DNA from 4 places in the Pseudofrankia sp. EUN1h genome. Region 1 is predicted to be linked to each of the others. Evidence: predicted binding sites of a transcription regulator. Region 1 holds the regulator's gene; each other region holds the start of a gene.

Evidence for each region. Region 1 encodes LexA, which represses DNA repair genes until DNA is damaged. Its sites were predicted from a motif close to CGAACNNNNGTTCG; they were not measured.
Region 2: BCD49_RS03140 (HNH endonuclease signature motif containing protein) is a predicted target of LexA. The motif match lies at 2,115-2,128, and genes of this name have one in related genera.
Region 3: dnaB (replicative DNA helicase) is a predicted target of LexA. The motif match lies at 5,573-5,586, and genes of this name have one in related genera.
Region 4: BCD49_RS24750 (HNH endonuclease signature motif containing protein) is a predicted target of LexA. The motif match lies at 1,689-1,702, and genes of this name have one in related genera.

The regions. Positions count from the first base shown of each region.
Region 1 is NZ_MBLN01000045.1:94,669-98,880, reverse strand. Features, by position in the region: gene hflX (GTPase HflX) at 1-642, shown strand, start outside; gene BCD49_RS11495 (hypothetical protein) at 683-1,978, shown strand; gene lexA (transcriptional repressor LexA) at 2,024-2,872, opposite strand; gene BCD49_RS11485 (hypothetical protein) at 3,308-3,640, shown strand; gene nrdR (transcriptional regulator NrdR) at 4,078-4,212, shown strand, end outside.
Region 2 is NZ_MBLN01000002.1:581,035-591,770, reverse strand. Features, by position in the region: gene BCD49_RS03145 (WD40 repeat domain-containing serine/threonine protein kinase) at 1-1,756, shown strand, start outside; gene BCD49_RS03140 (HNH endonuclease signature motif containing protein) at 2,293-3,774, shown strand; gene BCD49_RS45780 (hypothetical protein) at 3,983-6,409, opposite strand; gene BCD49_RS03130 (hypothetical protein) at 6,498-9,467, opposite strand; gene BCD49_RS03125 (ABC transporter permease) at 9,975-10,736, shown strand, end outside.
Region 3 is NZ_MBLN01000036.1:1,705-12,440, reverse strand. Features, by position in the region: gene BCD49_RS08255 (hypothetical protein) at 232-918, opposite strand; gene BCD49_RS08250 (antibiotic biosynthesis monooxygenase family protein) at 947-1,327, opposite strand; gene BCD49_RS08245 (WD40 repeat domain-containing serine/threonine protein kinase) at 1,465-3,981, shown strand; gene dnaB (replicative DNA helicase) at 4,072-5,430, opposite strand; gene rplI (50S ribosomal protein L9) at 6,127-6,573, opposite strand; gene rpsR (30S ribosomal protein S18) at 6,589-6,825, opposite strand; gene BCD49_RS08225 (single-stranded DNA-binding protein) at 7,019-7,672, opposite strand; gene rpsF (30S ribosomal protein S6) at 7,701-8,027, opposite strand; gene BCD49_RS08215 (hypothetical protein) at 8,229-8,540, opposite strand; gene BCD49_RS43455 (hypothetical protein) at 8,732-9,088, shown strand; gene BCD49_RS08205 (hypothetical protein) at 9,152-10,360, opposite strand; gene BCD49_RS08200 (glycosyltransferase family 87 protein) at 10,384-10,736, opposite strand, start outside.
Region 4 is NZ_MBLN01000065.1:44,156-50,582, reverse strand. Features, by position in the region: gene BCD49_RS24755 (DUF3800 domain-containing protein) at 171-737, opposite strand; gene BCD49_RS24750 (HNH endonuclease signature motif containing protein) at 1,888-3,651, shown strand; gene BCD49_RS24745 (Rieske 2Fe-2S domain-containing protein) at 3,955-5,001, shown strand; gene BCD49_RS24740 (cytochrome P450) at 5,148-6,380, opposite strand.

The DNA.
Region 1 (4,212 bases):
GCCGGCAAGTCGTCGCTGCTCAACCGGCTGACCGGCGCGGGCGTGCTCGTGGAAAACGCGCTGTTCGCCACGCTGGACCCGACGGTGCGCCGCGCGACGCTGCCCGACGGCCGGGTGTTCACGCTCACCGACACGGTCGGCTTCGTCCGCCACCTGCCCCACCAGATCGTCGAGGCGTTCCGCTCCACGCTCGAAGAGGTCGCGGACGCGGATCTGATCATCCATGTGGTCGACGGCTCGCATCCGGACCCGATCGGGCAGCTCTCGGCCGTGCGCGAGGTGCTGAACGACATCGACGCCGGCGACGTGCCCGAGCTCATCGTGGTGAACAAGACCGACATCGCCGACAAGACGACGGTCGCGGGCATCAAGCGGATCGCTCCCGACGCGGTGTGCGTGTCGGCGCGGACGGGTGCCGGCCTGGAGGAGCTGGTGGAGGCCCTGGCCGCCCGGGTGCCGCACCCGCAGGTCGAGGTCGACGTCCTCGTCCCGTACAACCGCGGGGATCTCGTCGCCCGGATCCACGAGTCCGGTGAGGTTCTCGACCAGGCGCACACCGCGACGGGCACCGAGCTGCGCGCTCGCGTCTCCGCGGGCCTGGCCGCCGACCTGGACGCCTTCCGCCAGAGCGTCGACGCCTAGGGCGCATCACCGCCACGGCGCCTGTCGGTAGGTTCGTGGCGTGGCCGTGGAGGAATCGGGCAAGGCGGACAAGCCCGGTTCGCTCGGGCTGGCCGCTGTCATCGGCGCGGTCGCCGGGCTGTCCCTCGCCACTCGGTGGGGTGCGCTCCCCATGATCGCGGCGGCCGTCGTCGGTGGCCTGCTGACGACGGTGTCGGAGGCGGTCGCGCGGGCGCGGCAGCGTCCCGGCCAGATCCCCGCGTTGTGGTCGCGCATCGTGATGAGCACCGCGATGGCGGCGCCCCTGGCGTGGGCGCTGGCGGCGGTGACCGGGGCCGGGCCGGTGGTCGTGGGCCTGGTCGCCGGCGCGCTGGCCGGCGCGCTGGGGCTCCGTCCGCAGAAGGTGGTGCTTGGCCCGCTGGTGGGGCTCGCCATCGGCTACGGGTGCCGGCTGCTCTGGGGCGACGTCCCTGCCGCGATCGTCGGCGCGGCCACCGTGCTCGCCTTCCGGACCGTGTCGGCGGCGATCTTCCGGGACCCGCAGGTGATGATGCTCGCCGAACGGGTCAGCCCCGCGGATCTGCCGTTCGTGGTCCCGCTGGTGGCGCGGACCCGCTATGTCGGGACGGGCTACGTGCGCGACCTGGCCGAGGTGCTCGGCGGCGACTACCAGGCCGCCGCCCCCGACGTCGGGATCGTCGCCTCGCTGGACGAGCTGGCCGGCCCCGAGTTCGATCCCGCGACCGTCGCCCCGCTGGTGCGGGAGTTCTACGAGCACACCACCCGGTTCACCCTCGACATCGTTCCGCGATGGCGGTTGTGGGTGCGGCCCGGCTACCTGCTCTACCGCACCGTGCTCGCGCGCCCGCTGGGGCAGGCGAACGTGCCCATGAACCAGCGAGAGGCGCAGCGTGGGGTTCGCAGCCGGATCGACACGATCAGCGGCACCGACGACGGCACCGTAAGCATCCGGGGCTGGATCAGGTCGTACGTCGACAACGACGAACCCATCTACGTGGGGATCTACACGACCTACCGCCGGGACGGCCGCGGCTACGTCAGCGTCGGCTTCCCGCTGCCACAGGCCAGCTTCACGGCCACCCTCGCGCCGACCGCGCGGGCCGGCGGCGGGCTGGTGCTGTCCAGCCGCGGCGACCTGGACCAGCCCGGGCACTATCTGACCTATGTGGACGCGGAGACGAAGGAGCTGACCGCCGCGGCGGTCCACGGCTTCGCCGAGCAGCTCGACGTCTACCTCGAGGACGGCGAGCTGCGAGCCGAACACGAGTTCTGGGTGTTCGGCCTGCCGTTCCTCGTGCTCCACTACTCGATCCACCGCAAGGCCGAACTCGGCTAGCCGAGTTCGGCTAGCCGAGTTCAGTCTCAGCGCCTCACGGAGTGCTCAGACGCGGCGCATGACGGCGACGACGCGGCCGAGGATGGTGGCGTCGTCGCCGGGGATGTCGTGGAAGGCCGGGTTCTCCGGCTGGAGCCACGCGTGGCCGTCCCGGCGGCGCAGCCGCTTGACGGTCGCCTCCCCGTCGATCAGGGCGGCGACGATCTCGCCGTTCTCGGCGACCGGCTGCTGGCGGACCGCCACCAGGTCGCCGTCGCAGATCGCCGCGTTGATCATCGAGTCGCCGACGACCCGGAGCAGGAACAGGGTGCCCTCGCCGACGATCTCACGCGGCAGCGGCAGCACGTCCTCGACCGCCTGCTCGGCGAGGATCGGCCCACCGGCGGCGATCCGGCCGACCAGCGGCACGTAGGCGGTCGCCGCCTTCAGCGAGTCCTGCTCGCCGGCCTCGCGGGCGAGCGCGTCGTCGGCCGGGCCGAGCGTGTGCACCCGCAGCGGGCTCACGCCGCCCCGGCCCCTGCCCGCGCCGGCCGTCTGCCGGGTCTTCGGGATCGGCCTGACCGGCCGGCCACCCTCGGGGGAGACCACCTCGATCGCCCGCGGCCGGTTCGGGTCGCGGCGCAGCAGGCCCTTGTCCTCGAGCATCCTGAGCTGGTGCGCGACGCTGCTGGTGCTGGTCAGGCCCACCGCCTCGCCGATCTCGCGCACGCTCGGCGGGTAGCCGCGCCGCTCGACCGCGTCACGGATCACCTCGAGCACCTTGCGCTGACGGGGAGTCAGGCCGTCGTCGTCGACGGGGCCGTCGGGGAAGGCGCGTACGGTGCCGTCGCTCTCCTCGTCGCCGCTGGCCGACGGGCGTCCTGCCCTGCGCGGCCCCCTGCCCTGCGTGGTCATGGCCTAGGTTCTCCCTCGCTCAAGGTCATGGTGCGGGACCGGGCCGCCGGCTTCTCATCGGCCTCACCTGTGGATAAGGGGAGCCGGGTTGCGCCCGATCGTGTGACGACCGTAGCCCGGTGGCGCGCGAATCTCAAACAGGCGTTCGAGCGTGTCTGCGTGCTCTGTCGGCCTTGTGCATGTAAGAATCGACCATCAGTTCGAAGCGGGCCCTGTCCTCGTCCTGACTTCCGCTACCGGCTACTGCCGCCGGTGGTCGCCAGTTGTAGATCTTGGGCTACCTTCCCGATGGCCCCAGATGTCTGCCGGGGATGTCTCCCTCGATGACCGGTCGCCACGGTTCTTCGAGGGCTCGCGCCCCGGACCCCCCGACGTTGGTTGAGCTTCGCTCGACGAGCTGTGCCGGGTAATGGCCCGGCCGCTAGGAGGTTTGGCGTGACGAACCCGCGTGGGGCCACCCTGGTCCCAGGGCGCCCGGCCCCGCGACAGCCGGACGGCGCCGATGTGATCGCCCTGCCCGTACCGAGCCGTCGTCGGTCGGCGAACGCCGCCCCGCCGGCGGTTCCCAGCCCGCTCGCGCGGGCTGTCGCCGCCGAGCACCCGGTCGCCGGCGCGAGGTTGGACCGCCGGCGGGCGGGACGGCCGGCGCCCGCGCTGAGGCTGACCGGCCGCGGCCGGGCCGTCGCCGGGCTCCTGCTTGTCCTCGCTGTCTGGGGCGCCACCAGCGCCGCATGGCTCGCCGTTCACTGGGCGCTCGCCGCCTTCTGACCGGCGGCGTCCTTCCCTGGCCCGACGCCCGCGCCGACCACCCGGTCGGCGCGGGCGTCGGGCTGTCGGCATGTGACGGTTCRTCGCGAACCTGCTGCTTCTCCCCGTCTGGGCGGGTGGGATCCGACACGCGCGGGGGGCATGCTCACGGGTGATCCGGGTATGCGCTACTCTGGCAGCACAACATCTTGTAGTTACATACCTGTAAGTAGTCCACAGCTTGTAGTTGCGGAATAGCTAGCCGCGGAACGGCAGCGTTCCGTGGGAGCTGTGGAGACCGTCCCGACGGTGCGCGGTCGCGCTCGTGGGAGCTTCCCCGGCCAGGTCGCCATGCCCTGCGTCAGCCATGCCTCGGGAAGCAGGGACGGGGCCGAAGCGTGGACGCGTTCTCTCGCGTGCGTGGTTGTTCCTACAGGGGTCTGACGAAGGGAGGAGCCGTGCGGTGTCCGTTTTGCCGGCATCCCGACAGCCGAGTGGTGGACAGCCGGGAAGCCGATGAGGGCGCGGCCATCCGGCGCCGCCGGGCGTGCCCGTCCTGCGGGCGGCGGTTCACGACCATGGAGGAGGCCTCG
Region 2 (10,736 bases), on a different contig from region 1:
TCCCGCGGAGCGCCCGACCGCCCAGGAGCTCTTCCTGCGCCTGGTCAGCATGGGCCCGCCAACCCACCCTGACCCGGCGGTGAGCCGGGCGATCCGCTCCGGCGCCATCCCCGGCCAGCCGCCGGGCACGGCCACCGGCGCCACCGACCCACCCACGGAAACCGACCCGCCGCTCGCCGCCGGCGGGGCCGCGGCCGCCGGCGGCACCGGCACGCGGGGGCAGGCCGGCGACGCGGCGAGCGGGCCGGCCGGCGCCGGCGGGCACGGTCCCGAGTCGGGAAGTGACGGACCGGCCGGAGCCGAAGCCCGCGGTGGGTATCCTGGGCCGGCCGCGCGGACCTGGCGAGACCGGCTGCGCCACGGCTCCCTGATGATCACGCCGCTGCTCGCACTGATGCTGATCGCCGTCCTGATCCCGGTGGTGCTCGGGCGCTCGCCCGCGCCAAGCCCGACGCCGGCCTCGCTTGCCACCGAGGTCGCCACGTCCGCCGACAAGATCCGTTCCACCGACGCGAAGGTCGCCGACGCGCTGAGCCTCGCCGCCTTCCGGATCAGCCCGGCGCCGGCCGCCCGGGCAAGCCTGCGCACCTCGTTCGCCGGCGCCGCGGCGACCCCGTTGCCCGGCCACACCGCGTCGGTGCTTGGCGTCGCCGTGAGCCTCGACGGCCGGCTCGCCGCCACCGCCTCCGCCGACGGCACCACCCGTCTCTGGGACCTCGCGGCCCTGACCGGCCAGGCCGGGGAAGTGGGCTCCCGGGAAGCCGGCTCCCGGGATCCCGCTTCCCAAGAGGCTCTGCCAGCGGAGCCGGCCGCCCCGGCGGGGACGGCGGGGACGGCGGGGACGGCGACGCCGCCCAGGCCGCTCGCGGTCCTGCGCGGTCACGACGGCTGGGTCACGGCCGCCGCCTTCAGCCCGGACGGGACCCTGCTCGCCACGGCGGGCTATGACCGCACCGTGCTCCTGTGGAACGTGAGCAACCCGGCCAACCCGGTGAGGGTCGCGACGCTGACCGGCCATGAGGGCTACGTGCTGTCCGTCGCCTTCAGCCCGGACGGCGGGCTGCTGGCGACGTCCGGGTACGACGACACCGCGCGGATCTGGGACGTCGCCGACCCGGCACACCCGACACAGCTGAGCGTCCTGACCGGCCATACCGGCTGGGTACGTCAGGTGGCGTTCAGCCCCGACGGCCGGCTGCTGGCGACGGCCAGCACGGACCGCACGGCCCGTCTCTGGGAGATCGGCGACCCGCGCCATCCCCGCCAGCTCGCCACGCTGTCCGGTCACACCGACTACGTGTGGGCGGTGGCGTTCAGCCCCGACGGCCGCCAGCTCGCCACCGCCGGCTACGACGGCGTCGCGCGTCTCTGGGACGTCACCGATCCGGGGCACCCGCGCCCCCTGGAGACGATCAGGGCGGATTCCCACTGGGTGCTCGCGCTGGCCTTCAGCCCCGACGGCCGCACCCTCGCCACCGCCGGCCGTGACGACACGGTCCATCTCTGGGACCTCACCACGAGCGGTCGGCCAGCCCCCGTCGGGCAGCTCTCCGGCCACACCGACTGGATCCAGGACCTGGCCTTCACCCCCGACGGCCGGTCGACCCTCACCGTCGCCGCGGACCACACGGCGCGGCTGACCCCGCTCGATGACGCCACCCTCCTGGCGACCGCCTGCCGCACCGGATCCAACCAGCTCGATGCCGTCCAGTGGCAGCACTACATTCCCACCGCCCCCTACCGTCCCGTCTGCTGACGGCGGCCCCGCAGGCACCGCGCACTAAGCTGGCACGACCRCCGCCGTTCTTTGCTCTATTTATGCACCGACTTTCGGGCCATGGTTCGTCACGGCTTACTTCGACTCGCTTCAGCGCGTCACGGCAGACGGTCAACCATCGACGCGACTACCGCGCCAGCCGAATCGGCCCTAATACTCGACCAGCCGATATTACAGCAAAGCTGGCCTCGATCGTCAAATGAGCGGACCGGGGGTGCATTCTGACTACCCCCTCCATTCAAGCTGGGGAGGGCAGCGGGAATGACCGGTCCGGCACGACTGAACGTACCCGGCCCGCATTCCGAACTGGTTGATTTTTCCCTTCCCCGAGTTATCATGAACACATGTTCGATACGCGTGACGGCCATGCTCCGTCGTCGCCCGACGCACCGGCGGTTTCCACGGATACCGCTCCACCGCGAAAGGGTGTCCGATCCGGGCCCCCCTCCCGGCCCACCGGTTCCAGACCATCCCCGTTCGGCTCCCCGGCCCCACGGCGGTCGTCGCCCCGATCGGTGGCGCGTCCCTCCCGCCCGATCGCCGCCGCCGCCCAGATGCCCGTCCCCGCGGCGGAAGAGCCGGACGCGATGTCTCTGGACGCGGGGTCTGCGATGTCTCTGGACGCGGGGTCTTCTGTCGCGGGGCCCGAAGGTGGACCGTTGAGGTGGCTCGCCCAGGCGGATACCGCCCTGGAGGCCGTACTGGCCGGGCTGGCTGGCTGCGCCGAGAGGGAGGCGTTTGACCTGGTGGCGGGGCTTGTCCGGCTGGCTTCCCGTCTGCAGGGGTTGACGATCCGGGCGCAGGTCCAGCTGGCGAGGCTGCGGCCGGCGCCTCCTGGCTGCGGCGATGAGGACGGTGGGCCCTACTCGGAGTTCCTTGCCGACGAGTTGGCCGCCGAGCTGGGTCAGTCGCCCCGCACCGCTTCCGACCGGCTCGCGCGGGCCTGGGATATCGCCCATCAGGTGCCCGACGCGCTCGACGCGTTGACGTCGGGCCAGCTGGACTACCCCCGGCTACTCGCGCTGCACGACGTCACCCAGGCACTGTCCGGCGGGCAACGAGCCACCGTCGAGACACAGATGCTGGCCGGCAGCCGGTTGAAGTCGCCGTCGCAGTGGCGCCGCAAGCTGCACCGGATGGTCGCTCGGATCGATCCGGACGCCGCCGCGCGGCGGCGCAGGGAAGCCCACGCCCAGCGCGGGGTCACCGTCCGGCCACTCGAAGACGGTATGGGCCTGCTGTCGGCGACGTTGACGGCCCAGGACGCACACGCGATCTTCGAGCGGATCGACCGGATCGCGAAAGCCGATGCCCGTGCCGACGGCGACAGACGGCCGATCGACGCCCGGCGCGCGGACGTTCTCGCGGCGCTGGTGCTGGGTAACCGCCGCGAGCTGGTGAAGGTCGAGATTCAGGTCATCGCCGCCGTCGGCACCCTCGCTGGGCTGGACGACAACCCCGCCGAACTCGTCGGACATGGCCCGATCCCGGCCACGGTCGGCCGGACGCTGGCCGCCGACGCGAACTGGCGCCGTGTCCTGACCGACCCGGAAACCGGCACGGTCCTGGACCTCGGACACCGACGGATCCCGACCCCGGCGCTTGCCCGGCTCATCCGACATCGAGACACCCGATGCGTCTTTCCCGGCTGCGGAATGCCCGCCACCTGCTGCGACATCGATCATACGGTCGCTCACGCCACGGGCGGTCGCACGGCGCTCGACAACCTTGGCCTGCTCTGCCGCCATCACCATTCGGCAAAACATCGAGGTGGCTGGACGTTGGGCCAACCAGAACCAGGAATCTTCATCTGGACCAGTCCAACTTCCCGGATCCACCGGGTCGACACCACCGCGAACGACGAGGAAGGCCTACTCCCTGACGAAGACACCAAGAACTGGACCACCAAACCCGCCGCCCCTTTGGCAAACTCACCGACCCGCCTCAGCGCCAGCGACAAGACTCGAACGCGCAGGGAAGCTCCCTGCCCCTTCTAGCTCCGTTTCTGTATAACCACTTTTCCGTCCAGCCCTGTTTCCGTGCGGCTCCGTTTCCGTCTAGCCCTGCGTCTTTGATGCGAAGCGCGGACACTCGCCACCCATGCCAGGTCCTCCCCTATAGCCGCCAACTGCCGCGACCGGACTAGCCACAGGTGCCGGAGACAGGTGCCAGCCACAGCTACCAGCAACAGGTACCGGAGACAGGTCAGGAGGGGCGGTCGGGTTTCTGGTTGCGGTCGGAGGCCTGACCACCGTTGCGGCCGGAGGCCCGGTGGCGGGGCTCGTGCCGGTCGGCGGCGAAGGCACCGCGGCGGCGGCGGGGGACGCCAGAGCGGTCGAACAGGGGTGGCTGGCCGGGTGCGCCGAGCTCGGCCGGTCGGCCGGAGTCCGGCGGATGGACCGACGCGCCTGGCGGGATGGACTGGCCGGCGGGAATCGGCCGACCCGGCTGGATCGGCGTCACCGACTGGGCCGGGCTCGACGGTCCCCCACCGGCCAGCGGCGGGGGAAACGGCGACGACACCGGCGACCGGACGGACGCGCCACCGGTCGAGGACGGGTCGAACAAGGCCGGGTCGAGCATGGACGGGGCGGCCAGGGGCGACAGCGGTGGCGACGACGGAAGCGGGGACGGCGAGGGAGGCGGTAGTGACGGAGCGGGTAGTGACGGAGTCGGTATCGGCGCCAGCGGCGACGGGGTCAGCAGGACGGCGCCGGCGCCCGCGCCCGGCGGGACCGACAGCGCGAGCGGCTCACCCGGAGGCGGCACGGGCGGAGGCGGTGGCACGGGCGGCACGGGCGGAGAGGGCGGCACGGACCACCCGGCGCGGGCCCGCCGCGGCGGGTCGGCGGCGGACTGGCCGGGGGTCCACAGCGAGGGTTCCTGGTGGCCTGGGCCGCTGGCGACGATGTCCGGCCCGTCGGCGTGGTGATGTGGCCGGTGACGGCCGCGAAGTCGCTCGTCGGCTTCCTGGCCGGCGCCGGGCCTCCGGCTGGCGGTGCCACCGGCCGCCGGACCGCCGCCGGTGGAGCCTGGCGGAAGGGCCAACGCCCGAGCCCCACCGTCACCGTCGCCGCTCATGCCGAGGTCGCCGCCGAGCGAGCCGTGGACGGCGCCGTCGGGGCCGTCGGCGCCCGGGCCGCTGCCGGGCGGCAGGGCCAGCCGGCCGAAGGCGCCGGCCGCGGCCGGGTCTGCGAGCTGGGTGCGGCGGCGTTCCTCCTCCTGGGCGAGCCGGGCCCTGGCCTGCTCGTAGCGGCTCGGGCCGCGGCGCAGCCTCGCCCGCAGCCGGGAGTCGGCGGAGCGGGCGGCGGCGACCAGGCGCGGTTCCTCCAGCCGGGCGCCCAGTGCCTCGGCGGCCATCGCCCGCTCGGCGGCGAGTTCCCGTTCGAGCTGGGCGATCCGGTCGGACTTCTCGATGTCGAGCGCGACGAGGCGCATGCGCTCGGCGTCGAGCTTCATCCATTCCTGCTGGTGCAGCTGGGCGGCGGCCATCGCATCGTCACGGGTAGCCACGGCCCGCAGGTACAGCTCGATCCGGTTGCGCTCCAGCCGGGCCAGCAGCGGGTTGGCCACCCAGGGCGACAGCAGCTCGGCGACCCTGGTCGCGAACGGTGCCCGCCGGTCGACGACGACCCCGAGGCCGAGGACCGGCGCGACGGTGAAGAACCGAAGCTCGGGGTGGCCGGCGACGAACTCCTCGACGGCGGTGCGCACCCCGTTGCGCGGCCCGCCCTCGGCGAGCGCCCACGCGTAGGCGCCGCCGCCGCGCATCCCGCGGCCCAGGACGGCGTCGGACGCGTCGAGCGTCACTCCGGCGTCCCAGGAGTGCGGCTGAAGGTCGGCGTCGGTGAGGCGGTCGGGGGCCCGGTACTGGTCGCGCCGGCCGGTGGGCCAGCCGACGTCGTGGACGATGACCAGCGGGAACGTGGTCCGGCCGAACTCGTGGACGGCGTCGTCGACCGCGCCGAGCGTGGCGGCGACGGTGGCGTAGTTCGCGTCGCCGTCGATCAGGTAGGCGTCGGTCGGGGTGTGCCCCTCGAGCCCGGCGGCGCCGTGGTCGCGTACCACCTCGATGTCCAGGCCGCGCCCGGCGCTCGGCACCCGGCCCGGCTCGAGGTCGACGACGAGGAGCCGGCCGCCGCCGCCGGCGCGGAGCAGGTCGACGAGCAGGCTGGTCGTCGAGCCGTTCTCGGCGCCGAGCAGGGTGATGCTGCGGGCGCCGGCCGCGCCCAGCAAGGGCAGCCACACCTCCCGCAGGTCGACGACCGACCGCAGCGGCATCGGCTGGCTACCGCCGCGGTTCGCGGCGCTCGGGTCGTAGCCCTGGACCGCGCCGCGGCCGCCCGGGCCGTACACGGCGATCTCGCCAGCACCGGGTGCACCGGGCGAACCAGCCGCACCGGCCGCGTCGACGGCCGCCGCCAGGTCGGCGAAGCTCGCCCGCAGGGCGCCTTCCCCGGGCCCGGCGCCGTCGGTACCGGGAAGGCGCAGGGGGCCGGTGTTCGCCGACGCGGTCGAACGGACGTAGGGGCGCGCGGTGTGGGAGATGGGCTGGTCGTCCAGGCCATCCGGCCCGTCGAGGCCGTCGGGGCCTGCCGGCTCGGCCGGGACAGTGTTCGGTGTGTCGTTCACCGCGGGCCTCCCAGCCGGCCGTCTCGACCTGTCCAGGCCCGGCGCCGGATCCCGCGAGGCGGGTCGCCCGCCCGGGGCCTTCCAGCTGTCACCGCAGGCCTCCCAGCTGTCGCATCACCCGGCGGGCAGCCCGGCGAGGCAGCTGCGGCCCGGAGGCCGAGCCCGCCGCGGCAGGCGCGGGAGCGGCCACTGGGTCCCCCCGGATCCCCATCCAACCAAAGGCGAACTCGACGTCAATTGCGTACGTGCCACCCAACTCTGGCATGCCGGGCAGATCCAGGTTGTAGACGAGTTGCGGGTCGTCGTCGAGGATTTCGACCAAGTTGGGCTGCAGTATTCGCAGTCCCACCAGGTTGAGAACAATGCCGCGCCTACGGTCCGCCAATCCGGCGCCGCCGACCGCCCGGGCGGGGATACTGCCTCCCACCACATCCGGAAGCGAACCCGGCCCGTCGAACGCGGTGATGGTGATCTGTCGAGGCTCACCCGAGCCGACGACATGGAAGCCGAGGGTGAGCCAGTCGAGCCGGAGCAGGCCCCGCCGGCCGGCGGGATCGACCCGGACGCGGCGCACGCCGACGGCGTCGACGACCCGCAGCCGCACCAGCGACAGCCCGTCCCGGCCGGCGTAGGGCACCGCGGTGGCCTTGGGGCCGCGGGCGAAGTCCGCGCCGGTGTCCACGTACACCTCGACGGGGCCGGCCGCGGCCGGCGCGGACAGCTCCCCTGGGTCGATCCCCGCGGCGGCCGCGAGCTCGGTGACGACCGCCAGCGGCCGGTTCGCGACGGCGGCGACGGCCGCGGGCCAGGTCGCCTCGCGCAGCGGCAGCTCCGCCAGGCCCGCCGGGCTCAGATAGGGCATCCGCCTGATCAGCTCGGCGGGCAGCAGGCCCCGGCCGTCGTGCTCGGCGGGTTGGGCTGGCTGGGCGGGCCCACGCCGGCCGGCGGGTGCCGGGGCACTCGACGCCTGGATGCCGATCGGCTCGTCGTCGTCGCCGTCATGGCGCCAGGAACCGAATGCGGCGGCCTCCGCCGCCGTCGGTCGGGCGACGAAGCGGGCCAGCATGCGCAGCAGCGCGAGCCGGGCGCTGTCACCGCCCAGCGACGGCAGCGCGCTGTCGGGGCTGTCCAGGCTCTCCGCGCGCCGGCAGCGCAACCACTCCTGCTGGAAGGCGCGGGCGCCGTCCTGGGCCGCCGCCCGCTGCGCGAGCTGGGTGCGGCTGGTCCGGGTGAGGCCCAGCAGCGGGGTGGACGTCTCGTCGAACGAGGCGAGCCGACCCGTGTCGGCCATGGCGACCTGCTCGACGACCGCCGGGGCGCGCAGCAGCTGCCCGGCGAGGCGCGCTGGCTGGCCGCCGGAGGCGAGGTAGCCCTCCATCCGGTGGCCGGCGAGCCGGTGCTCGAGCGCGACGGGACCGGTCGCCAGGTAGAGCCCGACGGGTTTGACCTCGCGGCCGGTGGCGGTGAGCAGCCGGGCGAGCAGCGCCTGGGTGGTCCCGTCCCAGCCGAGATCGACGAGCACCGCCGGGCCCCGCTCGGGCAGCCGTTCGTCCAGGTAGCGCAGGAACCGTTCGCGCAGCCGCTCGGCGGCCAGCACGATCTCGCCGCGGACGCGGTCGTCCCGGCTGAGCGTCTCCAGCAGCTCGTCGAGGATCTCGTCGAGCAGCCCGGCCGGCACGTCCAGCCGGCGGCCGGCGAGGGCGGAGATCCCGGGGGCGGCGGCGAGGTCGACCCGTAGCCGGCGCAGCAGCGCCCCGACGGTGCCCACCGCGCCCCCGGCGCCAGGAGCCGGGCCGGGGCCGGCGTGCGCGGGGCCGGTGCCGGCATGCCGCAGGAAGGCTCGCAGCTCCTCGGGTGAGGCCTCGAAGACGTTCGCCAGCGCGCACACCTCGCGCGACGCCCACAGCGGCCGGGCGGCGACGCCGGCGTCGCGCCCGGGGCCCTCCAGCAGGCTCGCGACGAACCGGCCGGAACGCATCAGGCAGAACGCCTCGTCGGCGCCCAGCTCCCGGGTGCGCTCGACGACCCACTCGGCGAAGCCGGTGAACACCGGGCCGAACACGGTCGCCCCGGTGTCCCAGAAGCGGCGCAGCGCCCGGGGGACGGCGGCGGCGTCGGCCCGGTGCAGGACGCGGGCGCGCAGCGCGGTCAGCCCGAAGTCGCCGTACTCGAGATCGACGGGGGAAGCGTCGTCCGGGTCGTCGAGCAGTCCCTCCATCGCGAGCGTCGCGCGCAGGTCGCGGGCGGGACCGCCCCTGCGCATGATCGTGACGCTCCGCCCACCGCGGCCGTCATGGGCACCCGAACCGCCCGAACCGCCCAGCCCACCCGAACCACCCGAACCACCCAGCGCGCCCTGCCCACCGATCGGGTCCTGGCCGGCCGAGCCGGTGTGCTCGCCGACCGGGTCGCCGGCCAGGTATAGCAGCCTCGACGCGGGGGCGCCGGTCGCCGCGAGCACGTGGCCGAGCAGGCCGTCGGCCGTCCCGACGCCGATGTCGGCCGAGGTGAACGGGCCGGCGAACGGGATGCCCACGAGCTCCGGACGGGCCAGCAGGCGTTCCAGCTGCGCCGCGGACAGGCAGGTGTCGGCGACGAGGTAGACCGGCAGGCCCAGCTTGAGCGCGGCGAGCTCGGCGAGCTCGGCGGCGGCGAGGTCGACGCGGTGGGCCGCCCGCAGCGCGGCGACCTCGGCCTCCACCAGCGGGGCGAGCTCACCAGCGCCCGGCAGCGCGGGCAGCAGCAGCGTCCAGATCTCGTCCAGCCGCGGCGGGGGGCCGTTGTCATCGCCGGCGACGGCCGCGCCCTCGCGGGTGGCCAGCGCCCGGCGGCCGGCCTGGCGCTCGGCGAGGATCCTCAGCTGGGCGAACTGCGCGGGGGTGACGCCGGCCGGCAGCCGGCCGGCGGCGGCGAGCCGCTCACCGAGCAGCAGGAACACGTGCGCCGGGCGCGGTGCCAGCCGCCACAGCAGCGTGTCGAAGACGTCGACGACCAGCGCGTCGGCCCCGCCCGAGTCGAGGTGCGACCAGGCATCCCCCAGCCTCGCGTCGGTGAACACCGCGGTCACCCCCGTTCCAACGTCGTCGGCCAGGTGACGGCGCGGGAGACGGCCGGTGGCATCCCGGAAAGCCCCAGATGTCCGCGCCGCCGCGTACGGTCGCCTCCGACAGGTCACGAGGGAGGAGCCGGCCACCCTACCTTCGGCGGGGTGGACTGCACCGTCACGCCTCCTTCGGCCAGGGCGGGGACAAGGCGCCGACCGGTGCCGGAGCAGGCTGGCCGATACTATGAACCGCTTCCCGGATAGCGGGCACCGGCGTCAACGGCGACGCGGACGGTGGGGTGGCCGTGCGCCCACCGTGCTCTTCCCGTGCGACGGTGGTGCCATCCGGGTGCGACATGAACGCAGGGCGCTACCGTCGCCAAATCCGGACCTCACCCGCCTCGGTGGGCACAACCGGGACCATGGCACGATCTGGACAACAACCGGGGCCGCGCCAAGGCGCGTGACGGTCCCGCGACGTCCAGGGTCCGGCGTCGTACAGGGTCGAGAAGGAGCCGAGGAGTGCAGCTCGCAGGTGCTGGCCCCGCCGCCGACCCGGGCGGCGCGGCAGGAGCGTCCCCGGCACCGTCGCCGTTGACCACCGCGACGCCGCCGCCCTCACCGTCCGCGTCGCCGACGCCGGACGAGTCGTCGCCGACGCCCGCGTTCTCGCCGACGCCGCGGCCGACGCCGACGCCGACGCCGACGCGCAGGTCCGGCGCCGGGCCACGGCACGCGGCCAGGAACTCCCCGCAGGCCTCCCGGTCGGCCTTCGCGGGTCCGGGAGAGACCCCGGGCCCCGACGGGACGGGTGGAGCCCCAGGGGCGCTGGCCAAGCGGTCGCGCGCGCAGAGCAGGGTCCGCTGGGAGCTGCTGCGCAACCTGATCCGCAAGGACATCAAGGTCAAGTACAAGGGCTCGACCCTCGGCTTCGCCTGGTCCCTGGCGAACCCGCTGCTGCTGCTCGTGGTGTACACGTTCGTCTTCCAGGTCGTGTTCAAGTCGGGCGTGCCGCGGTTCGGCATCTACTTCCTGTCCGGCCTGCTCATCTGGAACGCGTTCGCGGGCAGCGTGTCGACAGCCTGCGGCAGCGTCGTCGGCAACGCGAACCTGGTGAAGAAGGTCCGCTTCCCGCTGCAGGTACTACCGCTGTCCGCGGTCGGCTTCGCCGCGGTGCACTTCGTGCTGCAGCTGCTGGTACTGCTGGTGCTCACCCTGGCGCTCGGCTACCCGCTGATCGGTGGCGGGCTGCTGCTGCTCGTCCCGGCCGGCGCGGTCGCGCTG
Region 3 (10,736 bases), on a different contig from region 1:
CCACTGGGTTCGCCAACTGGGTTCGCCAGCGGGCCGCCAGCACGCGGGGGCACGCACCCGATTCGGTTCCGCGCCGCTTATCAGCGTATCCGCCGCGGCCGCCATCCTGACCTCAGGACGGGGCCGGTCCGAGCCGGCGGCGAGTCAGCTGGTCGACCCGCGCGCCGTCGCGGGCTCCGCGTTCCGCCGGACCCGCATGACGTCGAGGACGTGGAGGACGCCGCCGAACCGTCAGTCGGCGGGGTGCGCCGGAGGGGGTGTGGACGGCCCGGGGGGCGGGACGGCCCAGGGCAGGCCGGGGGGGCGGGGCGGTTCGATGGCGGTGGGATCGCCGTCTGGCGGGGGAGGCGGGGTGGGCTGCCCTAGCTGGCCGGGCTGACCGGGCTGACCGGGCTGATGGGCCGGTGGGAAGGCCGGATAGCCGGGGTAGCCAGGGTGCGGGGCATAACCGGGGTGCGGGGTGTAGCCGGGCTGGACAGGCGGCGGGAAGGCCGGGGGCTGGCCGTATCCGGGGTGACCGTAGCCGGGATGGCCGTAACCGGTCCGGCCAACCCCGGGGTAGGTGGGCGCCGGCGGCCCGCCTGGTCGAGGGCGACGGGGGAAGCGCTTGCGCAGCAGGCGCTGAATCCACCAGGAGAGTGCCAGCGACGCCAGCGTGCCGAGGATCGGGCCCGCCTGGTGGTGGCGCCCGCCGCCGTCCGCCGCGCTGAGCTTCGACCCGACGACGAGCAGATAGATCGCCGTGATCGCGATGAAGACGTAGCCGGTGACGAAGAAGTGGAAGAACCGCAGGTTCAGCCGGGCGAGCTGGTCGCGCAGGAACACGGCGGGCAGGACCCAGATGCCGACCCCGAACACCGCCGCGGTCAGCGGCGCGAAGATCAGGAATCCGAAGAACTGCTTGAAGAACTCGGCCATCGCTCCCCCGGTCGTCTGCCCGGCGCCGTCAGGCCGAGCCGACGGAGGCGGAGGCAGCGGACGAGGACGAGACGTCCACGCCGGCGACGTGCTCCACGGTCGGCGTGCCGGCGAAGTACGGGCTGATCGCCGCCCGCCAGCGGCCGTAGCCGTCGGAGCCGCGGAACCCCTCGGTGTGCGCCTCCAGGCTGTCCCATTCGACGATCAGCACGAACGAACTCGGTGACTCGACACCCCGGCTCATCCGCATCGAGCGGCAGCCGGGCGAGGTCGCGATCTCGTGCCGGACCGTGTGGTACGCGGCGATGAAGTCGCTCTCCGTTCCTGGTTTCACGTTAAACCTTGCGATCTCCGTGACCGCGGACTCAGGGCCACGGGTGCCGTCCGCGGCCGCCCCGGATGCGCTCATGCCGCAAGTCTGGCACCCGCCGCGACGGCGCCGCCGGCCAGCCGGACATCCCGGGTGCCGTCGAAGCGGAGTAACGGCGGGTTGGCACCGAATATCCTCTCAAGCCAGCGGTTTCCCAGGGCGACAGGGGCGTCGGCATGGTGGTCGGAGACGGCACGGTCGAAGGCCCGGGCGGCGGCGGGGTGGAACCTCTCGACGAGGACGACCCGACCAGGCTTGGTCCCTACGAGCTGCTGGGGCGCCTCGGCCAGGGCGGGATGGGCACGGTGTTCCTCGGCCGCCGGGCAGACCCCGACGGGGCTGATGACGGCGAAACGGCGGCAGGCGCCGCCGCCCCGGACAGGGCCGACCCTCGCGGGAGTGGCCGGGAGCGGCTCGTCGCGGTCAAGGTGATCAGGCCCGACCTGGCGCGCGAGCCGGAGTTCCGGGAGCGGTTCGGCCAGGAGGCGACCGCGGCCCGCCGGGTCGCGCGGTTCTGTACCGCCGAGGTGTTGGACGTGGACGTCGCGTCCCGCCGGCCTTACCTGGTCACCGAGTACATCGAGGGGCGCACGTTGGCCGCCGCCGTCCGCGAGGACGGGCCGCTGCCGGGCGTCGAGGTGGAGCGGCTGGCGGTCGCGGTCGCCTCGGCGCTGACGGCCATCCATGCCGCCGGCCTGGTCCACCGTGACCTGAAACCGGGCAACATCATGCTGTCGCCATCGGGCGCCCGCGTCATCGACTTCGGCATCGCCCGGGCGATGGACGCGACGACCACGTTCACCCATGCCGGCGTCGGCACGCCCGCGTTCATGGCACCCGAACAGGCGCTCGGCGGCGTGGTCGCCCCGCCAGCCGACATCTACGCCTGGGGTGGGGTCGTGCTCTACGCGGCCACCGGTCGGCTGCCACACGGCGACGGCCCCAGCCCGGTGGTGCTCTACCGCGCCGTCAACGAGGAACCCGACCTGACCGGCCTCGACCCGGGCCTGCGGGAGCTGGTCGCCCGGGCGATGGCGAAGGACCCGGCCACGCGCCCGACCGCCCAGGGCCTGCTGCTGCTCCTCGTCGGCGCCACCCAGCTCGACGACGAGGAGAACAAGGAGGACGACGAGGAAGACGCGCCGCTCGAGCCGGAAGAGCCGGTCGAGCCGGTCGCCGCGACCGCGAGACCCGACGCGGCGCCACTCCCGCCTTCTCAGCGGCCGTCGTCGGCCAACCCGTCCGCCGGCGCGATCTTCCCAGCCGCGCCATCTCCACGACGGGTCGCGCGGTCGGCGATGGAAGAGGCGCTGGCGCTGGCCGCGGACATCGCCCGGGACATCGACGCCGGTCGCGCCGCACTGGCGAGGCCGCGCCCGGCCAGCGTGTCCCCGGCCGGTCCGGGCACCCACGCCGCCGGCGAGGAGACGACCGCCCGGGCCCTACCGACAGATCCTCGCGGGCGCGCCGCCCCCGCCCGGCCGGCCGCGACGACCGACCCGCCCACCCGGGAGGCGACCACCTTCGTTCCGCCTCACCTGGCCGGCGGGACGCGGCCGCCCGACGATGCTCACCGACTCGACGATGGCCGCCCGGTCGACGGCGGCGCGGACCCGGCCGGCCGCCGCCGGCCGACCAGGCGGTTCGGCGTGCGCCGCGCCGGGCTGGTCGGGCTCGGACCGGCCGTCGACGCGGTCCCGCTCGGCGAGCCGCTCGCCGGCCACACCGGCCAGGTCACGTCGGTCGCGTTCGCCCCCGACGGCCGGATGCTCGCGACGGCGAGCGTGGACGGCACCGCCCGGGTGTGGCGGCTCGCCGGCGAGACCGACACCGGCGCGTCCCCGCTGGGTGAACCGCTGCGCGGCCACGAGGGGCGGGTGCTCGCGGTCGCGTACTCGCCGGACGGGCGCGCGCTGGCGACCGCGGGTGGCGACCACACGGCGCGGCTCTGGCTGCGGGCGGCCACCGGCTCCGAAGCGCGGCCCGCCGTCGACGGCCATGGCTACCACCCGCTCGGGATCGCCCACGGCCACTCCGACCAGGTGACCTCGGTGGCGTTCGCCCGCGGAGGCCGGCTGCTCGCCACCGGCGGCCTCGACGGGACGGCCCGGCTCTGGCAGCTCGACCTCGACGGCGCCAGCCGGGACGCCGTCCGCCCGCTCGGGCGCCCGCTCGCCGGCCACCAGGGGAAGGTCCTCGCCGTCGCGTTCTCGCCGGACGGCCAGATCCTCGCCACCGCCGGGACGGACCACACCGCGCGGCTCTGGGACCTGACGTCGTCGGTCCCCCGCCCGCTCGGCCCGCCGCTCGCCGACCACCGCTGGCACGTGCGGGCGCTCGCCGTGTCACCCGACGGTGTCACCCTCGCCGTGGCCGCCGGCTTCGGCGCCGTCCGCCTGTGGGACCTGACCGACCCGGCGCATCCGTCAAGCCTCGCCGAGCTGGCCAGCCGGCAGAGCGGCCAGGTCCGGGCGGTCGCCTTCGCCGCCGACGGCCGCACCCTCGCGGCCGCCGTCGGTATCGGCGCCGCAGTCAGCCTGTGGAACGTCGAGGACCCGGCGAGCCCGGAGCCGCTCGGCCAGCTCTCGACCGGTCACGTCGGCACCGTCCGGGCGCTCGCCTTCTCCCCGACCGACGACATCCTCGCCACCGCGGGCGACACCTCAGCCCGCCTCTGGCGCCCCGCGGAGTAGCTCGACCGATTCCGACCACCAGCCGGACGGATGACGAGGAAGGCTCAGCCAGGACGAGCCGCCAGGACGGGCTCAGTAGCCCATCGGCGGTCAGTTCGCCATGTCGACGAAGCGGGAGTAGTGACCCTGGAACGCGACCGTGACGGTGCCGGTCGGGCCGTTACGGTGCTTGGCGATGATCAGGTCGGCCTCGCCGGCCCGGGCGGATTCCTTTTCGACGGTGTCCTCGCGGTACAGCAGGATCACGGCGTCGGCGTCCTGCTCCAGGCTGCCGGACTCGCGAAGGTCGGAGACCTGGGGCCGCTTGTCGGCACGCTGTTCGGAGGCGCGGTTCAGCTGTGAGATCGCCACGACGGGAACCTCCAGCTCCTTGGCGAGCAGCTTCAGCGACCGGGAGATCTCGCTGACCTCCTGCTGCCGGCTCTCCACTCTCTTCGGCGAGGACATGAGCTGCAGGTAGTCGAGGATGACGAGGCGAAGGTCATGGCGCTGGCGCAGCCGGCGCGCCTTCGCCCGGATCTCCATCATCGTCAGGTGCGGGCTGTCGTCGATGAACAGCGGCGCCTCGGCGACCTCGCCCATCCGCCGCGCCAGCCGTGCCCAGTCGTCGTCGGTCAGCCGGCCGGTCCGGATGTTCTGCAGCGAGACCCGGGCCTCCGCGGACAACAGCCGCATGGTGATCTCCATGCGGCTCATCTCCAGCGAGAAGATGACGGACGTCATTCCGTGCTTGATGGAGGCCGCCCGCGCGAAGTCGAGACCCAGAGTCGACTTCCCGACCGCCGGGCGGGCGGCGACGATCCACAGCTGTCCACCGTGGAGTCCGTTGGTCAGCTCGTCGAGGTCGGTGAAGCCGGTGGGCACGCCGGTGAGGGCGCCCTCGTGGCCGGCGATCGCCTCGATCTCCTCGAGGGCCGGGTTGAGCAGGTCACCCAGCGGCGAGTAGTCCTCGGTGGTGCGCCGCTCGGTGACCTCATAGACGGCGGCCTGGGCGCGGTCGACCAACTCGTCGACATCGTTCGACGGGCCGTAGGCGAGCTGGACTATCTTCGTGCCGGCCTCGGCGAGGCGGCGCAGCACGGCCTTCTCCGCGACGATCCTGGCGTAGTAGCCCGCGTTCGCGGCGGTCGGCACGCTGGAGATCAACGTATGCAGGTAGCCGGGGCCGCCAACGCGATCCAGCAGGTCACGCCGGCCGAGCTCCGCGGCGACGCTGACCGTGTCGGCCGGCTCGCCGCGACCATAGAGGTCACCGATGATCTCGAACACCGTGGAGTGCGCCGGCCGGTAGAAGTCGCCCGCGCGCATCACCTCGATGACGTCGGCGATGGCGTCCTTGGACAGCATCATGCCGCCGAGCACGCTCTGCTCGGCCGGCAGGTCGTGTGGGGGTGTGCGGTCGAACTCGACGGGCTGGCCGCCACCGCGCGCGATGTCGGTGACCGTCACCCGCCTCACCCCCCGTCCACGATCTTCCAGCACGGCCCGACAACGCTACGTACCGCCCCCCGGCTGACCAGGCCGGTCAACCAGTGCTGGTCAACCGGGGCCGGTCAACCAGTGCTGGTCGACCCAGGCCAGTACCGTGCATCGAACAAATGTTCGATGAGGCGGYCGGCCTGTGTCAAGCAGGAGCGCTGGGACGGCCGCGCGCGCCGGATGGGGACGAACGTGCGTGCGCCTCCCCGCGCGTCGCCCTCGGAGCCCCGCGGCGATCCCTGAGTGGCCGACTTTAGGGAACACAGCCCCCGACCAGCAAAAAGTTATCCACAGGCATGTGTGGAAAACCTGTGGGCAACGCCGGTACGACCTGGGGAGGACCTCGGGACGACGGCCGATGAGCTGTGGACAGACTAGCGGCTTACCGGCCAGGATCGGCTGTCAGGCTGGGCATTCTCCCCGGCGCCCTGTGGACACAAAAAAAGTTCACCAAAGTCTCCGAACGGGGCCCCTGCAGGGAGAGCGTCGCCTTACGAGGGCCACTTGTGGACCACGCGACGTGCCGACGCCGACATTCGATGACACGGACAGGCCGGTCCGGAGACGACGATGCCCGGTGCCCCGGACGTTTCCGGGACACCGGGCAGGTGTCGTGCGGGGGCTCGGCGCCTGGGCGCCGAGCCCCCGCGTGACCGCTTCCGCGCGTCAGGCCGCGGCGACCTTGACGGTCAGCTGGGCGGTCACCTCGGGGTGCAGGTGCACCGCGACGGTGTGCTGACCGACGGCCTTGATCGGCGAGGTCAGCTGGACCTTCCGCCTGTCCAGCGCCGGGCCGCCCGCCTTCGCCACGGCCTCCGTGACGTCGCCGGCGGTGATCGAGCCGAAGAGCCGGCCTTCCTTGCCCGCCCGGCTGGTCAGCGTCACGGACAGCGCCTTGAGCTGCGCGGCGATCTCCTGCGCGTGCCCCAGGTCACGGACCTCGCGGGCCGATCGGGCCCGCTTGATCTGCTCGACCTGGCGCTCGATGCCGCGGGTCGCGATGATCGCAAACTGCTTGGGAACCAGGTAGTTACGGCCGTAGCCGTCGGCCACCTCGACGATATCGCCGGGGCTGCCGAGACCTGGCACCTCCTGGGTGAGAACGAGCTTCATGTCCCGTCACCCTCCTCAGCGCGCGGTGGAGGTGTAGGGCAGCAGCGCCATCTCGCGGCTGTTCTTCACCGCGATGGCGACGTCCCGCTGATGCTGGCTGCAGTTGCCGGTGACCCGGCGGGCACGGATCTTGCCGCGGTCCGAGATGAACTTGCGCAGCAGCGACGTGTCCTTGTAGTCGATGTACTCGGTCTTGTCCTTGCAGAAAACGCAAACCTTCTTCTTAGGCTTGCGCACAGCCGCCTTGGCCATGGTTGTGCACTCCTAGATTCAGACGAAGTCGGGTGAGGTCCCGGAGACCTCGTCAGGCGCGAGGCGCCATCGAGGTCCGGGTCCGGTCCCGGGCAGCATCGCGGCCTGGGCGAAGTCGCCAAGCGCGCGGCGGGCAGGCTCAGCCGGCTCGGCGCGCGCCGGGCGAGAGACGCCCGGACACCACGAACGGGCGCTAGAAGGGCGGCTCGTCGGAGTAGCCACCGGACGGCTGCGACCAGGGGTCCTCGACGGAGCCGCCGGAATAGCCGCCCCCCGAGGAGGACGAGCCACCGCCGCCACCGCCGCGGTAACCACCGCCGCCGCCACCGGGGCCGCTCGCGCCGCCGGCACCGGCCGCGCCGCCGTTGTAGCCACCGGCGCCAGCGGCGCCAGCGCCAGCACCAGCACCAGCGCTTGCGCCGCCTCGGTACCCACCGTCCGACGGGCCGTCGTAGCCGCCGCCACCGCCGGGACCGCCACCGCGCGCCGCGCGGACGACCTTGGCCGTCGCGTACCGCAGCGACGGGCCGATCTCATCGACGTCGAGCTCGATGACGGTGCGCTTCTCGCCCTCACGGGTCTCGAACGAGCGCTGCTTGAGTCGACCCTGGACGATCACGCGCGCGCCCTTGGTCAGCGACTCCGCGACGTGCTCGGCCGCCTGCCGCCAGATCGAGCAGCGCAGGAACAGCGGTTCGCCGTCCTTCCACTCGTTGGTGGCCCGGTCGAGCGTGCGCGGCGTCGAGGCGACCGTGAAGCTGGCGACGGCAGCCCCGTTCGGGGTGAACCGCAGCTCCGGGTCGCTGGTCAGATTGCCGACGACTGTGATGACGGTCTCACCGGCCATGGGATGTGCCCCCTGTCCCGCGGGTGTGTCAGGCGGCCGGCCGGCGGGCGACGCGCGGCTTCTTCGCGTCGGGCAGCCGGATGACCTTGGTGCGGATAACCGACTCGTTGAGCGTGAGCTGACGGTCGAGCTCGGCGACGACGTCAGGATCGGCGTGCAGATCGATGACGGCGTAGATGCCCTCGTGGCTCTTGCGGATCTCGTAGGAGAGCCGGCGCCGACCCCAGACGTCGACCTTCTCCACCGCGCCGCCGCCGTTGCGGACGACGGACAGGAACTGGTCGAGGGATGGCGCGACGGTGCGCTCCTCAAGATCCGGATCGAGGATGACCATCAGTTCGTAATGACGTGCCAAGGCTGAACCCACCTCCTGTGGACTCGGCGGCCACGGGTTGCACCCATGGCAGGAGGGAATGATGCGCGCTCTCGCTACCGCACCCCCGCTGCCGCGCCGTTGGTACCGGGACATCCCTGGTACCGGGGCCGTAGTGGTGGGTCACGGCGGAGAACGCGCCGACGGCGCCCGCGATAAGGCAAGCACCGTGCCGCGTCGAGCTTACTCGACGTGCTCGGCGTCCCGGCCGGGCAGGGCACCCCGGTCACCGGGCTGGCCGTCCGCCGCCGGCCCATACCACACGGTGCGCGCCCACCCCCAGACGACCGCGAGCAGGCCGACGATCGCGAGCAGGATGAGCAGGCCGCGCAGGTGCCGCCCGGGCGACGGGTCGACGGCCGCCAGCACGATGACGCACAACACGGCGGCGGCTGCCCCGCCGGCGAGCGGGTAGGCCAGCGCGTTCCTGGCCCGCTCGCCGTCGCCGGCCGGGCCTCCGGCCGGGCGTCCTTCTAGGTCACCGCCTGTACTCATCGTCCCCATCCTGGCGCACTCACGACGCGATTCGCCTCGTGGTGGCCGTATCGGCGGGGCGCGTCGCCCGCCGACGGCGCTCGGCCCGCTCGCCCACGCCGCGCTCCCCAACATGACCGTCACTCTGGGTTACCGTCCGCGCGATGCCAGCGCACGGACGGGCCGACCCGGGGTAAGGAGTGGCGACGGCGGTGGTGACCTCGCATCGGCAGCGGCCGGCGCACGGCGCGGACGAGGCGCCCGTGATGCCGTACCCGGCACAGGCCATGGCCACGTTGCTCGCTGGTGTCGTCGTGGCCGGGTTCGTCCTGGTGGCGGGCGGCGCGTTGGCGCCGCCCGCCGGGGGCACCGAGCCATCCACCTCGGGCCGGTTGGCGGCGCGGCCGACCTCGACGGCGGCCGCGCCGCCACCGCCGGCCGCGGCGCCGACGCCCACGGTCAGTCCGGCACACGGGCCGGTGGCCCAGCCGCCATCTCCAAAACGACTACCCACAGTGACGGAGAAACTGGTTCGAGGCGGGGGCTCGCCGACGCCCGGTCGGCACTGACCGGCCCGACTGGGCCGACTGGGCCGAGTCCAACCCGACTCGACTCGACGGCATGGTCGTCGGTCAGTCGACCCAGCGGCCCTGGGTGAAGGCGACCACGAAGGCGGCCATCACCGGACCGGACAGCCACAGGTAGGCGGGCGCCGCCCGGGGGAACCGGCCGGCGAGCCGCGCGAGCAGCAGGTAGACCGGGAACGCGACCAGCATCGTGCGCACGCCCGACGCGTAGTAGTTGGTCGCGGCCATCAGCACCGTGGCGGTACCGATGAACGTCGCCTCGGCCCACCGGCGGCTGTACAGCAACGCGATCGTGACCACGATGCCGAGGACCACGGCCAGCAGCTCGGCCCGCCAGAACCAGGTGAACGTCGTCGAGCCGTCCGGCCCCGGGAAGGCCGACTCCCAAGTCGCCTTCCAGCCCGACCATGGCCAGTCGACCCAGCGGTGCCAACCCTCGCGCATCGCGACCGTGTATGCGTTCCACTCCCCGGTCTTGCCATGCAGGTACCAGAGGAAGCCGAACACGGGCAGCGGCGGGAGCGCCAGCGACAGCGCCGGCAACGCCAGCACCGGCAGCCCGGCCCGGCGACGTTCGACGAGGTACAGCACGACGAGCCCGCACCACAGCGGAATGCCGGTGACCCGGGTCGCGGCGGCGCCGGCGGCGAGCGCGCCGGCGAGCCACCACCGGCCGCGCCGGCCGGCGAGCCACGCGGTGCTCGCGAACGCCAGGAAAAGCGCCTCGGAGTAGCCGGCGAACAGGAACACGGCGTACGGCGCGAAGATCATTGCCAGCACCGCCGCCCGGCCGGCGGCCGGGCCGCCGTCGTCCGTGGCCAGCCGCCAGATCGCCGCGGCCGAGACCGCCCCGGCCAGGAACACGACGATCAGTCCCGCGACGATCCAGTTCGGCACGACGTAGTGCACCAGCCGGATGGCGAGCGGGAAGGCCGGGAAGTCGACCTCGGTCTTGTCGGAGTAGTGCGGCGAGACGTAGCCATAACGCGCCACCTTGGTGAACAGGCCGACGTCCCAGCGGTCCCACAGCTCGGTGAACCGGGGCACCTGCCCCAGCGCGCCCTCGACCACGACCCGCGCCGCGGCGAACGACAGCAACGCGACCGCCACCCGGCTGGCGCACCACAGCGGCAGCGTCGCCCGCGCCGACTCTGGCAGCCGAGCCCACCACCCACTCGCGGACGACGACAGCCGGGCCAGCGAGGTTGCCGAATCCGGCGGGCCCGGCGGCGCCGACGGGCCCGCCGGGTCCACCGGGTCCACCGGGTGCAGGGGTCTCACTGGGGTTCGGGATCAGTCCGCCGCGGCCGGAACAGCGCGCCAGGTTCCAGGACGTCGCCGTCGGGCGCGCCGGTGGGACCGGCCGCGCCGCCGGGAGCGCCGGGAGCGCCGCCTCCGTCGGTCTGCCCGCGATCGTCGGCGACCGTCGCCGCATCGGCCCAGAGGCCACCGGAGCTGGACGGGCCGTCGACGACCTCACCGACGAGGACCCGCGCCGGCCGCCGGTGCGGGCCGTAGGCATCCGCGGCTTCGTCCAGAACGCCGCCGGCCGGGTCGTCCACCCCACTGGCCCGGACGACGTCGAGCTCGGGGCGCAGGATCTCGCGGACGACGAGACCAGCGAGTACCA
Region 4 (6,427 bases), on a different contig from region 1:
GCTCCGGACACACCGGGCAGTCCAGTAACTACTCGCGTCGACAGGTTGACTTCGGTGTCGAGGATCCGCACGATCGGACTGGTGCCGTTCCCATCGCGGTGGGGATGGAAGTGAGCCCCGGGACTTCCTGCCGGACGACAGGGCCCGGGGCTTCGCGCTGCGTAGATCGGTCAGCATTCGATGGAGATGACCGTCAGTCGGGATGAGACCGTTTCGAGGAACTGCGGATCCCCTGTGCGGTCGCGTGTCACAGCTCCGCAGATCGCGTCGGCGATCCAGAGGAGGGCTTCCTCTGGGCCGGGCCTGTGGTCCATGCGCAGCTGGCCCCGGACTACCTTCTGGGTTCGCAAAATGTCGAGCATCCCGCGGTCACGCTGATCGTCCTTGCGGCCGCGCGACTCGACCACGACCTGCTCGACCCCGAGCTGGTCGAGTTCAAAGAGCATGCGTTCCAGGCAGTGGCGGCGCCGGCGTTCGCTGCGCTCGCCTTCTCTGCCGTCGCGGATGACGACGATGTGCTCAAGAGCGATCGACGCGACGGTTTCCATGATCTGGCGACGGCGCTTCTCCTGCTCCGCGCGCCAGTGAACCTTGACCTGTCCGGGAAGCAGCAGGTCGCGCATGGTGGAGCGGAGCTGATCGAGCTTGGCGGGCTCGCAGATTGCCGCAGCCAGCAGGTAGGTGTGGGGATCGCGAGCCTGATCGGAGCCGGACTCGTCCAAGTAGGCGTGGAACATCGGATCACCGCCGCGCCGCGGTCGCCGCGCACGGCATGAAGGACGGGATCCAGACCCCGATGGGGTCGACGGACAACACGACGGTGCTCCACACCCGCGCCTCGTCCCCCGGATATGACGAAGCGCTGTTGAGCAGCGTCCACCGTCGAGCCAGCCACGCCTATCCGGACGTGCCTCTACGTAGAGGCGGGCCTGCCGGAAACCGGGGCCGGCAACCCAACGTCAGGATGACGACGTGACTCCCGCGCGTGTATGCGGACGAATCCGCCCCCCGTGGCGCAGGTGCTTGCGGTAGATCATAGCCAGAACTTCCCGCCAGTCGGTCCGCGGGCCCGAGTCATTCGGGGCCAAGACTCACAGGGCCCGCACCGCGGCGAGCACAGCCAGCGCCGGGCTCGGCGTGCCAGCGAACACGGCTCTGAGGTGACAGAAGTCGACCTGGCCGGTGAGCTGGGCTGTGCGCTGCGCAACATCAAAGCGTCCGCATCAAGGCGTCCGCCGCGAAGGGCCACACTCACCTGCAGAAACGTGACACGGATGTGAAGACCTCCCAGCGACCAAAGATCGCTAGCCCAGAAAGCGATCCAGGCGCGTCCCTAGGGGCATCCTGCCGCGACCGGTGGAGATCGGTGCGCGCCGCGGAACGCGAAGATCCACCGGTCGGAGCACGGTTGTCCATGCGGCATGTTCCGTCCTGCTGGTTCGCCGGGGACCTGATGACGCGCGGCGCGCGGCGGGTGCGCTGACTGCCCGCGGCGCACGGCGAGGTTGGCTCGCATGCTCGCATGCTCGCCTGCTCGCTGAGCCGTCGAGCCGCCTCCGGGCCGTCGAGCCGCTGGCGGGCCGTCGAGCCGCTGCCTGGCCGTCGTCCGTCGTGCCGCCGAGCCGCTGCCGGGCGGCCGGGCATCGTGCCGTCGAGCCGCCGGGCGGCGGCCGGCCGGTGCACGCCGCGGAACGCGTCTTCGGCACGGCTCGTGGCTCACGCCATGGACGTGACTGGCGGCGGCCCAGGCTGGGGCCGGCCGTCGGAGGTACGGGCGGGTCCCTGACCTGGAAAAACTGTCGGACCGGCGTGCGATCGTCGTGGCATCGACGGGCGGCATCGACGGCCCGTTACTGGGCCTGGCACTCCTTGACCTCGGTGGTGGCGATGTCCGACGAGAAGTTCGACGCTGAGAAGATCAGCGGCGCGGAGAAGATCAGCATGGTGGGATCCGGCTCGGCCGGGCTGGAGGTGGAGACGGCTCCGCTGCCCGAGCTGGAGGCGGAGATCTGTGGGTGGGCGGGGCGAATCGCGGCGGCGACGTGCCAGATGTTGCGGGTACTCGCGGCGTTCGACCGACGTCAKGGGTGGTCGGGGCTCGGGATGTCGACGTGCGCGCAGTGGCTGTCGTGGCGCTGTGGCATCTCGGTCCGCACGGCGCAGGAGCACGTGGCCGTGGCCCGGGCACTGGAGGGGCTGCCGGCGGTGCGGGCGGCGTTCGCGGCCGGGCGGCTGTCGTACTCGAAGGTACGGGCGGTGGCGCGGGTGGCCGAGCCGGCGTCGGAGCCGTCGTGGCTGGCTCATGCGCTGCACTGCACGGCCGGGCAGCTGGAGCGGCTCGTGTCCCGATTTCACCAGCTGACCGCGGACCCGTCGGAGCRGTCGGCGGCGCGGAAGGTTTCGTGGCGGACGGGCTCGGACGGCCTGTTCCGGCTGTCGGCGGTCCTGACGGCGGAGGAGGGCGCCCGGCTGTCGGTGGCCATCGACGCGGCCCGGGCGGCCCTGGACGACGTCACGCCACCACCGGTCGACGGCGAGCCCGGGCCTGTGTCGGTGGACGGCGAGATAGTGGCCGCGCCGCGTGATCGCCGCGCTGACGCTGACGCCCTGGTCTCGCTCGCGGAGGGATTCCTGTGCCGGCCTGTGCCCGCGCTGATGGACCCAGCGCACACGCTGACGGTGCATGTTGACGCGGAGACCCTGCTGGTCGGTCAACTGGTGGCCGGTGAACGGCTCGCCGCTGGGCGGGGAGACGGAGGTGAGGGCGGGGCCTCGCCGCCGACCGCCGACGGAGCGGGCCGGGACTGCGGCAGCGGGCTGTCAGCGGGGGAGCGGTCCGCGCGTGGAAAGGTGGTGGAGAGCGCGGTGGCGAGTAGCAGGATTGCGACGGCGGACCGGTCCACGACAGGGAATCGGTCCGCGCCGGACGACCAGTCCGCGACGGGGAACGAATTCGCGTTGGACGAGCGGTCCACGTCGGACGACGGGATCGCGGCGGCTGGCGGGTTTGCGGCGGTGATCGGAAACGATCCGGTCAGCCGGCTGGCGCGCGGGCTGCTGCGGTGTGACGCCGGCCCTGGCATCGGCCTGCCTCGGGCGGTGCTGTCCCGGCTCGGGTGCGACGTGCTCGTGCGCGCGCTCGTCCAGGACGACGCGGCCAACCCGTTGGCACTCGGGCGACGGCGTCGGCTGCCGACCCAGCGGCTCCGGGAGGCGGTCTACGCCCGGGACCAGGGGATCTGCCAGTACCCGGGTTGTAGCCACACTCGATGGCTGCAGGCCCATCACCTGCGTACCTGGGCGGCGGACGCGGGTGCGACGGACCTGGAGAACCTGACACTGCTGTGTTCCCGGCATCACCGACTGATCCACGACGAAGGCATCGCGCTGCGCCGCCGCGACGACGGCAGGATCGTGGCGACGCTGCCGGACGGCTTCGAGATCGTCCCGGCGCCCCGTCTCGACCAGCGCGCGGATCTGCCAGATCGGCGGCGCCACTCCGGCGGGGATTCCGATCCGGTCGAGCAGCTGATCGCCGCCACCCGACACGTCGACGACGACGCGATCCACACCCATGGCGGCGGYCGCCTCAGCTGGGACGACTCGCTCTACGTCCTCCTGCAACATCTCCAGCCATCGGGCGCGCGGTAGGCCGGGTGACGTCGGGTCGTCCTCGGCCGGCCGAGCACCAGCCCGCTGCCACGGTGCCCGGGGCTGGCCAATGGCCTCGATTGTGGGCTCGGCCATTGACCGCAGCGAACGGCCAACTGCAGCGAAGCGGCGAGGTGTACAGCGCGAGGTGTGATGGGCAGTTGAGCGACGCCGCGAGGCAGGTCAGGTCGCAACGTCACCGAAACCGGCCGGCTATGCCTGGTGTGTGTACTGAGGGCGCGGCCTCGTGGGTAGCCGGCGGTGGTCACCGCCTCCACGCGGCCCTCGGAGGACAGTCCCGAGATGAGGACCGCCCCACAGAAGTTCGGCGACGAGCGCCAGGAGCGGGTAGATCGGCCCGATCATTTGGTGATCTCGGAACATCCGGTCTTTCGTAGGTTCTGGTACGCCGCCTGTCTGGCCCGCAGCCTGGGCGACGAGCCGGTGGCGTTGACGGTGCTGGGCACCCCTCTTGTGCTGTGGCGGCCCTCCGCGGACGCCCCAGCCAGCGCCGCGCTGGACCGGTGCGCGCACCGGGACGCACCGCTCTCACGGGGCTGGATCGCGAACTGTCACCTGGTCTGTCCCTACCACGGCTGGGAATGGGACGGCGCCGGACGGACGAGGCGCATTCCGCAGTTCCCCGACGCGCCACACCCGACGAAGAGCGGTCTGACCATGGTCGCGACGCGAGAGCGCTACGGGATGGTGTGGGTGTGCCTGGCCGACGATCCGATCGTGGACATCCCGCCGTTGCCGGAGTACGACGACCCCGCGTGGCGGGTAGTGCCGGAGTACGAGTTCGATTTTGCGTGCACCGCGCCGCACCTGCTGGAGAACAACTTCGATCCGGCACATATCGCGTTCGTGCACCGGAACACGTTCGGAAACCCGGACCGCGCCGAGTTGGCCGATACGACGGTCACCCGCGAGCCTTACGGCCTGCGCTCGTGTGGTCAGGTCAGTGTCGAGTCCCGCCCCGGTGAGACCGGGGCGACGACCCGCACCACCGTCTCCGACCTCTACGCGCCGTTCTTCGCGCGTATCCATATCGCCTATCCGGACGGTCTGCGGCACCTGATGATCAAAGCGATCACCCCGGTCGACGACGAACGGTGTCGACTGGTACAGATCGTCCTGCGCACGGACACCGAACAGGACCGTCCGGCCGCCGACATCCTGGCCTTCGACATCGCCGTCGAGACCGAGGACCGAGCGCTGCTCGAGCTGCTGCCGACGCCGTTCCCGCTCGCGCGGCACCTGAACGCCCACGCGCGCGCCGACCGTAACAGCCTGGCGATTCGTCGCCTGTGGACCGACCTGGTCACCGGCCGTTGGGTACCGTCATGACCCGCAAGAAGCACGCCATGACGCGAGCCTGACCTGTGCCAACGCCTGTGCCTGCTGACACAGATCGATCGTGGGTCTTACCAACCGGGAATCCACCGCGCTGTCACCCTCGGCAACCGGGTGATCGATCGGCCGTCGCGCCGTCCTCAGCCGAGTTTCGGGCCCGGGGTGAAGCGGATCGGGAGGTGGCGGGGGCCGGAGATGAAGTTCGACTGCAGCCAGGTGGTCGGCCCCGCGGGCTCGATGTCGGGCATCCGCGTGAGGATCTCGCGCAGCAGCGCGGCGATCTCGACGCGGGCCAGGTGGGAGCCGAGGCAGAAGTGCGGGCCGCCGCTGCCGAAGGCGATGTGGTCGTTGGGGGAGCGGGTGATGTCGAACGTCTGGGGGTCGGTGAACACCCGCTCGTCGCGGTTGGCGGAGCCGTAGTACATGACGACCTTGTCGCCCGCGCTGATCTTCTGGCCGCGCAGCTCGGTGTCGGTCGTGACGGTCCGGCGCATGTAGACGACGGGGCTGACCCAGCGGAGCATCTCCTCGATCGCCGGGTCCAGGCGGCCGTCCAGGTCGGCCGTCAGCGCGGCCCGCGCCTCCGGGTGCTCGAACAGGGCGTGCAGGCCGCCGCCGACGAGCTGGCGGGTGGTGTCACCGCCGGCGTCGATGAGAAGCATGAAGAACAGGTTGAAGTCCATCTCGTCGAGGCGGTGGCCCTCGACCTCGGCGGCCAGCAGCCGGCTGGAGAGATCCTCGCCGGGGTTGCGGCGTTTGGACGCCTGGAGCTCGCTCGCATAGGTGAACATCTTGATCGCCGCGTTGAGCTGGGTGCCTTCCGGCACGGTGTCCGGAACGGCGTGGATCAGCTCGGTCAGCTTGTAGAGCTCCCGGCCGTCTTCCAGTGGCATGCCGAGCAGGTCGGCGATGACGAGGGACGGCATCTCGCCGGCGAGGTCGTCGACGAGGTCGCACTCGCCGCGTTCGATGACCGCGTCGACGATCCGCCGGGCGAGCGCCTCGACCCGGTGCGTGAGTGGCTTGACGGAGCGGGGCACGAAGTCGGGGCTGACGAGCTTGCGGTATCTGCTGTGCCGAGGCGGGTCCATCATCAGCATCATCTGGTGGTCGCCCACCGAAGCGCCGTCGCCGTGTATGTCGGCGATCTGCACGGACGGCGAGTTGGAGAACGTGCCCGGGTCGCGGGCGACGTGCCGGACGTCCTCGTAGCGGGTGACGGCCCAGAAGCCGGGGCCGTCGGGCTCGTCGTGGCGGTGTACCGGGTCGTGCTCGCGCAGCCAGCTGAACTGGTCGTGTGGCTGGCCGTTCGCGAACGACGCCGCGTCGAGCAGGTCGATCTTTGGCGCGGTGGCGGTGCTCGCCGCTGTCATGCTTCTCCCCAACCCAGGTCGGCGGAGGCAGCCGTGTGACGAGCCTC